3 regions of the Affinundibacterium danionis genome follow, and region 1 is predicted to be linked to each of the others. Evidence: predicted binding sites of a transcription regulator. Region 1 holds the regulator's gene; each other region holds the start of a gene.
The links. The regulator LexA, encoded in region 1, represses DNA repair genes until DNA is damaged. The targets are predictions, from matches to a motif close to ACTGTATNNNNATACAGT.
Positions count from the first base shown of each region.

Region 2: the regulator LexA is predicted to act here: its motif matches at 2,192-2,209, upstream of ACFFJH_RS17125 (DNA topoisomerase IV subunit B).
Region 3: the regulator LexA is predicted to act here: its motif matches at 1,317-1,334, upstream of recA (recombinase RecA).

Region 1 is NZ_JBHLXJ010000015.1:33,636-36,924, forward strand. It holds gene rpsR (30S ribosomal protein S18) at 1-243, opposite strand, end outside; gene priB (primosomal replication protein N) at 253-567, opposite strand; gene rpsF (30S ribosomal protein S6) at 615-983, opposite strand; gene lexA (transcriptional repressor LexA) at 1,297-1,950, shown strand; gene lon (endopeptidase La) at 2,180-3,289, opposite strand, start outside.
Region 2 is NZ_JBHLXJ010000018.1:230,287-233,575, reverse strand. It holds gene ACFFJH_RS17125 (DNA topoisomerase IV subunit B) at 68-2,059, opposite strand; gene ACFFJH_RS17120 (vWA domain-containing protein) at 2,261-3,289, opposite strand, start outside.
Region 3 is NZ_JBHLXJ010000004.1:77,179-80,467, reverse strand. It holds gene ACFFJH_RS04465 (fused MFS/spermidine synthase) at 1-1,136, shown strand, start outside; gene recA (recombinase RecA) at 1,481-2,518, shown strand; gene recX (recombination regulator RecX) at 2,658-3,116, shown strand.

The sequences.
Region 1 (3,289 bases):
GCGTGCGCGCTTCACTGCTGTGTCAACTTGACGTTGATACAAAGCTTTAGTACCAGTCAAACGTGCAGGCATAATTTTGCCGTTTTCTTGGATGAAATCTTTCAATGTATCGATGTCTTTGTAGTCAACTGCAGCTACATGACCTGCTGAGAAGCGGCAGAATTTTTTACGCTTGAACAAAGGATTTTGTTGCTGACGCTTTTGTTTCAATTTGCTTTTATCAAATTTTTTACCGAATGCCATTTTTGGCTCCTAATCTAGTAAATTTGTTTCGTTTTCCGCAACTTCAAATTCAGTCACATGGAAAACGATACTTTTGCTGTTGCGGTTCTTACGTGCTAAGAATCCTGTAAATAATATCGCTGCACCTAACTCTATCTCCAAGAATCGTTTTGAAATTTCACCTGCTGCAATAGCTGGGATTTCAAACTCAACTTGGCGCTGGCCGCCTGCTTGCTCTTGCTTAGAGTCATGTACCAAAGTAGCTGTTGCGATAGGGATTCCCGCTGGGGTATAACGCAACACCGATTTTTCTACTACGGCGGCAACGACTTTAAGTTGATTCACAAGCTCTTAAACATATTTACAGTTCTTACACGCTCTTGTCAAAATTATTAAGCTGCTGGCGCTTCAACGCGTTGTGCCTTAGCAGAATCTTCTTTCTGCACAGACTTCATCATTGGAGAAGGAGCTGTTTCTGCTTTTTTCATTTTCACTGTCAAGTGACGCAAAACCGCATCATTAAATTTGAATGCTGTTTCCAATTCGAGCAAAGTTTCAGCATCGCACTCAATGTTCATGCAAACATAGTGAGCTTTAGCCAATTTTTGAATCATGTAAGCCAATTGACGACGGCCCCAATCTTCAACGCGGTGCACTTGGCCACCACGTGTTGTTACAGTAGCTTTGTAACGTTCGATCATTGCAGGCACTTGCTCGCTTTGATCGGGATGTACGATAAATACGATTTCATAATGACGCATAATTTCTCCTTGTGGACAAAAATAAAGCCTGCCTCGGCGTCAAGACGAGTGCAGGAAGAGGACAGCCCACGATGATAACGCATTTTTGCTTCATAATCAAGAAAGTAGCCTTAACCATTGAGTTGAAGGTCATTTTCACCCTCAACTTCATGAATCAACACATCTATCTAGAGATCTGTTTTGCTGCAAATTAACAAATTAAATGCAAAACAAACACAAAATAACTTGCATTCAGTCATTTACTGTATAAAAATACAGTCTGTTTATATATACAGCCAAACTAAGTCACCACCCAGATTCAGCCAAGACTATCATGCTAAAGCTTACCGCGCGCCAAGAACAAATTCTCAACCTGATTAAAGATGCTATTCAAAATACAGGCTTCCCTCCGACTCGTGCCGAAATTGCCAACGAACTCGGCTTTAAATCAACCAATGCGGCAGAAGAGCATTTGCAGGCGCTAGCGCGCAAAGGCGTGATTGAAATAGCAGCCGGCACTTCTCGCGGAATACGCTTGCGAGAATCTGAGTTATCTAATTCTATGATGGGAGCACAATTAGCACTCCCGCATCCCGCTCTAATGCAACTCAGTCTACCTCTAGTAGGCCGAGTCGCAGCTGGCTCTCCAATTTTAGCGACTCAACACGTCGAAGCTACTTATCAAGTAGATCCTTCTTTATTCTCTGCAAAACCTGATTTTCTACTGAGAGTGCGAGGCCTTTCAATGCGTGACATTGGCATCATGGATGGTGACTTACTAGCAGTAAAAAAAGCGGATACTGCTAGAAATGGACAAATTGTCGTCGCACGTATTGGCGAGGAAGTCACCGTAAAACGTTACATGAAAACATCTAGTGGAATTGAATTACTCCCAGAAAATCCTGATTTTTCACCCATCATCGTAAGCGAGAATGAACCCGATTTTGCGCTGGAAGGCTTAGCGGTAGGACTAATGCGAAGCTGGTGATTTGCTGGCAGTAATACGAAACTTCAACAATAATATGATTGATGCCAGCAAACCTCAGGTACACGTCATATCTAAACTTATGGAGCCTTCTCGCAGCCAGAGCGATTAAATTCCCCCCCTCAAAGTATCGTATTTCACAAAGAAACCTTTCAAGAAAAATGCCCGATCTCATCGGGCATTTTTCTTATTTACGCATTCAATTTTGAAGCGATAGCAATACCAATTTAGTCTAGTGCGTAATTGTAGAGGTATCTGCCGCCGCATCTGCTTTAGCCACCGCAGGCACCGCCATTTCCTCCTCTGTTAATGGCACAGGTTGACGTTCTAAAGCGATCTCTAAGACTTTATCAATCCAACGAACCGGAATAATCTCCAGTTTGTTTTTGACATTATCAGGAATTTCCGTGAGGTCTTTTGCATTTTCCTCTGGAATCAAAACCGTTTTAATCCCACCGCGATGCGCCGCCAGTAGCTTCTCTTTCAAACCACCGATAGGTAACACCTCACCGCGCAGTGTTATTTCACCTGTCATCGCCACATCAGCACGCACTGGAATGCCCGTAAAAATAGACACCATCGCCGTTGTCATCGCGATACCAGCAGATGGGCCATCTTTTGGTGTTGCACCTTCGGGTACATGAATATGCACATCCGTTTTTTCAAACAAATCTGCTTTAATACCTAAGCGCGCAGCACGACTACGAACTACGGTGCGAGCAGCTTCGATCGACTCTTTCATAACATCACCCAGCGTGCCGGTACGTATTGTCCCACCTTTACCTGGCATAGAAACTGCCTCTATCGTCAACAAATCACCACCAACTTCAGTCCAAGCCAAACCAACGACTTGACCTACCTGATTTTCTTTGGTTGCAACACCAAAATCATAACGACGAACACCCAAGAATTTGTCCAGATTTTTCGAAGTAATCGTGGCTTTTTTCTCGCTCTTCTTGAGCAACAACATCTTCACCACTTTACGGCAAATCTTAGAGATTTCACGTTCAAGAGATCGAACACCCGCTTCCCTAGTGTAGTAACGAATAATGTCGCGAATTGCGGATTCAGAAACTGAAATCTCTTCTTCTTTCAAACCGTTATTTTTAATTTGTTTTGGTAACAAATAACGTTGCGCGATACTCGCTTTCTCGTCTTCGGTATAACCCGACAAACGAATCACTTCCATCCTATCCAACAAAGGAGCTGGAATATTATAGGAGTTAGAGGTAGCCACAAACATCACATCGGACAGATCAAAATCGACCTCGATGTAGTGGTCGGAGAACGTGTGATTTTGTTCTGGATCTAAAACCTCCAACAAAGCAGAGGAAGGATCACC
Region 2 (3,289 bases), on a different contig from region 1:
ACTGGAGTATTGCGAGGACAAGCAACGCCGCAATTCGCCCAAGTATGCGGTTTTAGAAGTCCACAAGCTAGATGTCGGCCTCTACCTCATTCCCATGCTCTTCCAGCCAAGCCTTACGTGCCGACGCTTCTCCTTTGCCCATCAGCATATTGAAGCGGCCTTCAGAAAATTCTTGATCGAACTCGCCCAAGGAAACTGGCAGTAAACGACGTGTATCAGGATTCATTGTTGTTTCCCACAATTGGTTGGCATTCATCTCGCCCAAACCTTTAAAGCGAGAAATCGCCCAAGCACCATCTTTGACGCCGTCTTTGCGCAGCTTGTCTTCGATCGCGGTGAGTTCACCTTGATCCAGTGCATAAATTTTCTGCGCAGGTTTCTTGCCGCGCGCCGGCGCGTCAACACGGAATAGAGGAGGGCGAGCGATGCAAATATGACCGCGTGCAATCAGCTGTGGAAAGTGTTTGAAGAACAGCGTCAACAACAAGACTTGAATATGCGAACCGTCCACGTCCGCATCAGAGAGTATGCAGATCTTGCCGTAACGTAGATTGCTCAGATCTATATTGTCATTGATGCTGTGTGGATCGACACCAATCGCGACGGCGATATCATGAATCTCATTGTTAGCGAACAGACGATCACGTTCAGATTCCCACGAGTTCAACACTTTACCGCGCAATGGCAGAATCGCTTGAAATTCCTTATCGCGGCCCATTTTGGCTGAGCCACCAGCGGAATCCCCTTCGACTAAAAACAATTCATTGCGAGTGATGTCGTTCGATTCGCAATCCGTTAACTTGCCTGGCAAAACGGCGACGCCAGACGATTTTTTCTTCTCGACTTTTTGCAGCGAACGTAAGCGCGATTGCGCTTGTTTGATCACTAGTTCAGCCAATTTCTTGCCGAGTTCTACGTGCGAATTGAGCCACAATTCTAAAGGCGGTTTGGCGAAGCTTGAAACTAAGCGCACCGCATCGCGTGAATTTAAACGCTCTTTAATTTGCCCTTGGAATTGTGGATCTAATACTTTTGCAGACAGCACAAAGGAGGCGCGGGCGAAAACGTCTTCTGGTAAAAGTTTGACGCCTTTCGGTAATAAGGAATGCATTTCGGCGAAGCTTTTTACCGCACCGAATAAACCTTCGCGTAAGCCAGATTCATGGGTGCCGCCAGCCGGCGTTGGAATTAAGTTGACATAGGATTCGCGTACGACACCGCCATCTTCCGTCCACGCGACCACCCATGATGCGCCTTCGCCTTCGGCAAAGCCATCGGCGTCGGCATTGGCAAATTGTTCGCCTTCAAACATGGGAATGACAAGCTCGCCGTGCGAGGCTTGTGTTAGTGCTTCGGTCAAATAACCGCGCAAGCCTTGATCGTATTGCCAGGTTTGACTTTCGCCGGTTTTTGCATTGGTGAAGGTAACTTTGACACCTGGCAGCAGCACGGCTTTCGAACGCAATAAACGTTGCATTTCGGGGATGGATATATTCGGTGAATCAAAATATTTTCCATCTGGCCAGACTGAGACGCGTGTACCGTTTTTCTTATCGCCACGCCCTAATGGCTGGGTACTTAATGGCTGAATGACTTCACCGTCTGCAAAGACGAGATTGTGTAATCCACCTTCGCGCCATACGGTAATTTCTAAGCGTTTAGAAAGCGCATTGGTGACAGATACGCCTACTCCGTGCAAACCGCCAGAGAAAGCATACGCACCGCCTGAACCTTTGTCGAATTTACCGCCTGCATGCAAACGAGTGAAGACGATTTCGACTGTAGGGACGCCTTCTTCAGGATGCAAACCGACAGGAATGCCGCGTCCATCGTCTTCTACACTGATACTGCCATCTGTGTTCAGGGTGACTTGGATGTTTTTGCAATGACCACCTAAAGCTTCGTCAGAGGCATTGTCGATGACTTCTTGGATAATATGCAGCGGGTTCTCGGTGCGGGTGTACATCCCAGGTCTTTGTTTGACCGGTTCCAGTCCTTTCAGGACGCGGATGGATGATTCGCTGTAGTCGGATGGAGTTGTGGTTTTTTTAGTTGCCATGCGATGAAATGGGTGAGAAGTTTATTAATTTATTGGCTTGTTTATTTGCTTTCGCCCGAACTCGAGCGACGCTCTTCTTTTTTTATCCTACACGGAAAACCGCCAATTTGACGAATTATTGTAAAGGGAAATACTGGTTTTATGTACAGTTAAATTTTTATTTGCGTGGGAAAAGATAAATGCCTCAAGGGTAAGAGCTAATTATTTACTCAATAGACGCATTCCTTGTTCCAAACCTGACAAAGTAATCGGGAACATCCGATTGCTAAGTAATTTACGCATGATGTCGATAGATTGGCGATATTGCCAAATTCCTTCTGGTTCGGGATTGAGCCATAAATACTTGGGGAAGTGTGCGGTAAATCGTTGTATCCAAACCGCACCGGCTTCTTCATTGTTATATTCTACCGAGCCGCCTGCCTGCAAAATCTCATAGGGACTCATGGTGGCATCGCCGACAAAAATCAACTTGGTATCCGGCGTGTGTTTACGTAAGACATCCCAAGTAGCAAATTTTTCGGAATGGCGTCGATGATTGTTCTTCCATAAATAGTCGTACACGCAATTATGGAAATAGTAGAACTCCATATTTTTGAATTCTGTTTTTGCCGCGGAAAATAGCTCTTCAATCTGTGCGATGTGATCATCCATGGTTCCGCCCACGTCGAATAACATGAGTACTTTGATATTGTTTTTGCGTTCTGGCTGCATTTTGATATCGAGGTAGCCCGCATTATTGGCGGTCGCTTTGATCGTTGCATCTAAGGCTAATTCTTCCTCCGCACCTTGTCTGGCAAACTTGCGCAGGCGACGCAGTGCGACTTTGATATTGCGGGTGCCGAGTTCACGCTCGGTGTCGTAATCTTTGAACGCGCGCGCCTCCCAGACCTTGACTGCGGAACGACGTTCGCTTTTGCCGCCTATGCGGATGCCTTCAGGGTTGTCGCCACCATTGCCGAAAGGCGAAGTGCCACCCGTGCCTATCCAGCGATTGCCGCCTTCGTGTCGCTCTTTTTGCTCTTCGAGTAATTGCTTGAGCCTATCCATTAATTTGTCGTAGCCAAATTTTTCTAAGGCGGCGCGTTGTTCATCCGTGAGCTCACGTTGGAGTCGCTTTTTTAACCAATCCAAAGGAATTTCAGGGTGCTTTTCGAATATCGTTTGTATGCCTTTGAAATACAAACCAAAAGCGCGATCAAACTTGTCGTAATTGGCTTCGTCTTTCACCAG
Region 3 (3,289 bases), on a different contig from region 1:
CAAAAATGGATTTTGTGGTTTTTGGTATAGCAGGATTGTGCGCAGCATTGTCTCTGCAAATTAAATTGGATTACAACACCTTAAGTTCTGGAGCAAATGTCTATTTTATTGCTCAACAATGGGGTAATTCAGTTGATCATGCAGAAAGTATAGACGGTGGCCTGACAACTGTTGCTGTAGTGCCAAAATCTGAAGCGCAAAAGCGTAGTAGCGCGCAAAAGGGGGAGTTTAAAACACTTCTTACAAACGGGAAATTTCAAGGTAATAACGTATGGGAAGGGGAAATGCAGGCACAGTTTGGATTCGCATTTGCTCCATTAATGCATCAAGAACGTCGCGAACGGGCATTGGTAATAGGTTACGGTACTGGAGTTACTAGCAAAGTGTTTCATGATGCGGGATTTAAGCATCTCGACATCGCAGAATTGAGTAGTGATGTAGTTAATATGGCAAATAAACATTTTGCAGATGTTAATGGTTTAGTTAGCCGGCAAGATGGTGTGCAGATGCATGTTACCGATGGTAGAAATTTATTGTTACTTGCGCCTCCTACTCATTTGTATGATGTAGTTAGTATTGAGACCTCGTCAATATGGTTTGCTGGTGCAGCTTCTTTGTATAACAAAGAGTTTTACAGCCTAGTTAAGTCAAAGTTAGCCAAAGATGGTATTTTGCAGCAATGGGTTCAATTGCATCACATGCATACGGTGGACTTACTGACTGTCATCGCAACCTTACGTTCTGAATTTAAATTTGTCTCTATGTATATTATTGGTGGGCAAGGCATATTAATCGCCACGAATAGTGATGCACGTAAAGCGCCAGTCGCTGAGGCTATTACTTTTCTTAAAACGATACCAAGTTTGGAGCCAATACGTCTAAGATTTATGACAAAGATAGAAGAGTTGGAAAACTTACGAGTGTTAACTAATGAAAATATTAGCAAAATGTTACAACAATTTGGAGCAGGGGCCGGTACGCTGATTTCCACAGACGATAATTTGAAACTTGAATACAATACGCCCAAAGGTAATGTTTTGGACACGTCAGCATCTACTAAAGCTATTTATAAATTAGTTTCTCGCTATAGCGAAAGTCCACTTTTCAAGCAAGAAACTCAGCCTGAAAAGAAGTAGTTATCAATTTGTTCTAGTCAAATTATCGGGATCAAAGTATTCAATAAAAGCTGATTTTCTGAAATTTAGAAAATCAGCTTTTTTCAATTTCTGCTCGATGCAATATGTTCAATGCATCAGGTTAGGCATGAATTGTGGTGAGAGATTAAAAAATAATTTTAAAATGGGCTTGCATAAACTACTGATTTTTTATACAGTGTCGACATGCAGTGATTTGTGCATTCCCTTCTTCATAATGCCAATCTCTAAATAACATTTAGGTTTTATTTTATATTTATTAAGCCCACCCCCAATATTACTAAGTATTTATTAAGCACTTATTAAGCACTCACCAGGAAGAAATCATGGACGACAGAAAAACTGATAATAGCGCCGACAAAAGCAAAGCTTTAGCTGCTGCCTTAGCGCAAATTGAGAAACAATTTGGCAAAGGTTCTATCATGCGTTTGGCTGATGGTGCTCCGGTTGAAGAAATACAGGTGGTTTCTACAGGTTCGCTTGGTCTAGATATTGCGTTAGGTGTTGGGGGGTTACCGCGTGGTCGTGTTGTTGAGATATATGGCCCAGAGTCCTCCGGTAAAACCACATTGACTCTGCAAGCCATTGCAGAAATGCAAAAGTTAGGCGGCACTTGCGCATTTATTGATGCGGAGCATGCCTTGGATGTGGGTTACGCCCAAAAGCTCGGTGTTAATTTGAATGATTTACTCATTTCTCAGCCAGATACAGGTGAGCAAGCCTTGGAAATTACCGATGCATTGGTGCGTTCAGGTAGCGTGGACTTGGTTGTGGTTGATTCGGTTGCTGCATTGACGCCAAAAGCTGAGATTGAAGGCGATATGGGTGATTCTCTGCCAGGTTTGCAAGCTCGTTTAATGTCACAGGCTTTGCGTAAATTGACGGGTAGTATTAACCGTACCAACACGCTTGTGATTTTTATTAATCAGATACGCATGAAAATTGGCGTGATGTTTGGTAGCCCTGAAACGACAACAGGCGGTAATGCTTTGAAGTTCTATGCTTCTGTGCGTTTAGATATTCGCCGTACTGGTTCTATTAAGGCTGGTGATGAAGTAGTGGGCAATGAAACCAAAGTGAAAGTTGTAAAAAATAAGGTGGCGCCTCCATTTAAAGAAGCACATTTCGATATTTTGTATGGCGCAGGTACTTCACGTGAAGGCGAAATTTTGGATTTAGGCGCTGAGTGCAAAATTGTTGAAAAATCTGGCTCATGGTATAGCTATAACGGTGAAAAAATCGGGCAAGGTAAAGATAATGCACGTAACTTCCTTATAGAGCGTCCGGCTTTAGCGCATGAAATTGAAAACAAAGTGCGTGAGCAATTGGGCGTGCCTTTATTGCCTGCACTTGCCGAAGAATAAGTTAAAGTTTAGGCTCGTAGCGTGTTGAGCCGAGTTCATAGGATAGATCACGTTAGTCTTAAGTCGACCTACTTGGAAACAGGTGGTCGACTTTTTTTATTTCTTTATTCATGATCACGCTTTTTCATTATTGCTAGCAATGCTTAAACCTAAACTCAGTTTAAAAGGGCGCGCTTTGCGCTATCTGTCTATGCGTGAACATAGTCGACTTGAGCTCGCACGTAAGTTATCCCCATATGCAGATAATGATGAGGAGCTAAATCTCTTATTAGATTGGCTTGAAGCGTCAAAATTTCTTTCGGATCAACGCTTTTCGGAAGCATTGGTGCATAAACGTCAAGCGCGTTTTGGCAATCAAAAAATATTGGCAGAATTGCAGAGTCATCAATTAAGCAAAGATGATTTGTGTGAAATTAAAGCGGAATTGCAAGAAACAGAGCTGCAAAGAGCTGTCGATGTTTTATGGAGAAAATTTGACGCGCCGCCAGCCGATCACCGAGAGAAAGCAAAGCAAATGCAATTCTTAGCGCAACGTGGCTTTTCAAGCCGAGCAATAGGCTACGCTTTACGCCAAAATCGTGAGCTGGAAGATAGTTGACAATGGCTTTTTTTTACGGAAGTCTGTTTTTCGTTTAAAACAAGATGAATGTGAATCCTTGAGAAACCACAAAATATTGATAAAACGCCTCAATATTTGTATTTTTAAGTGCTCGCTTCTCGAAATTGGTCTAACCAAAAAATAGAATTCGTTCTTTAGCTGTGCTAAAATTC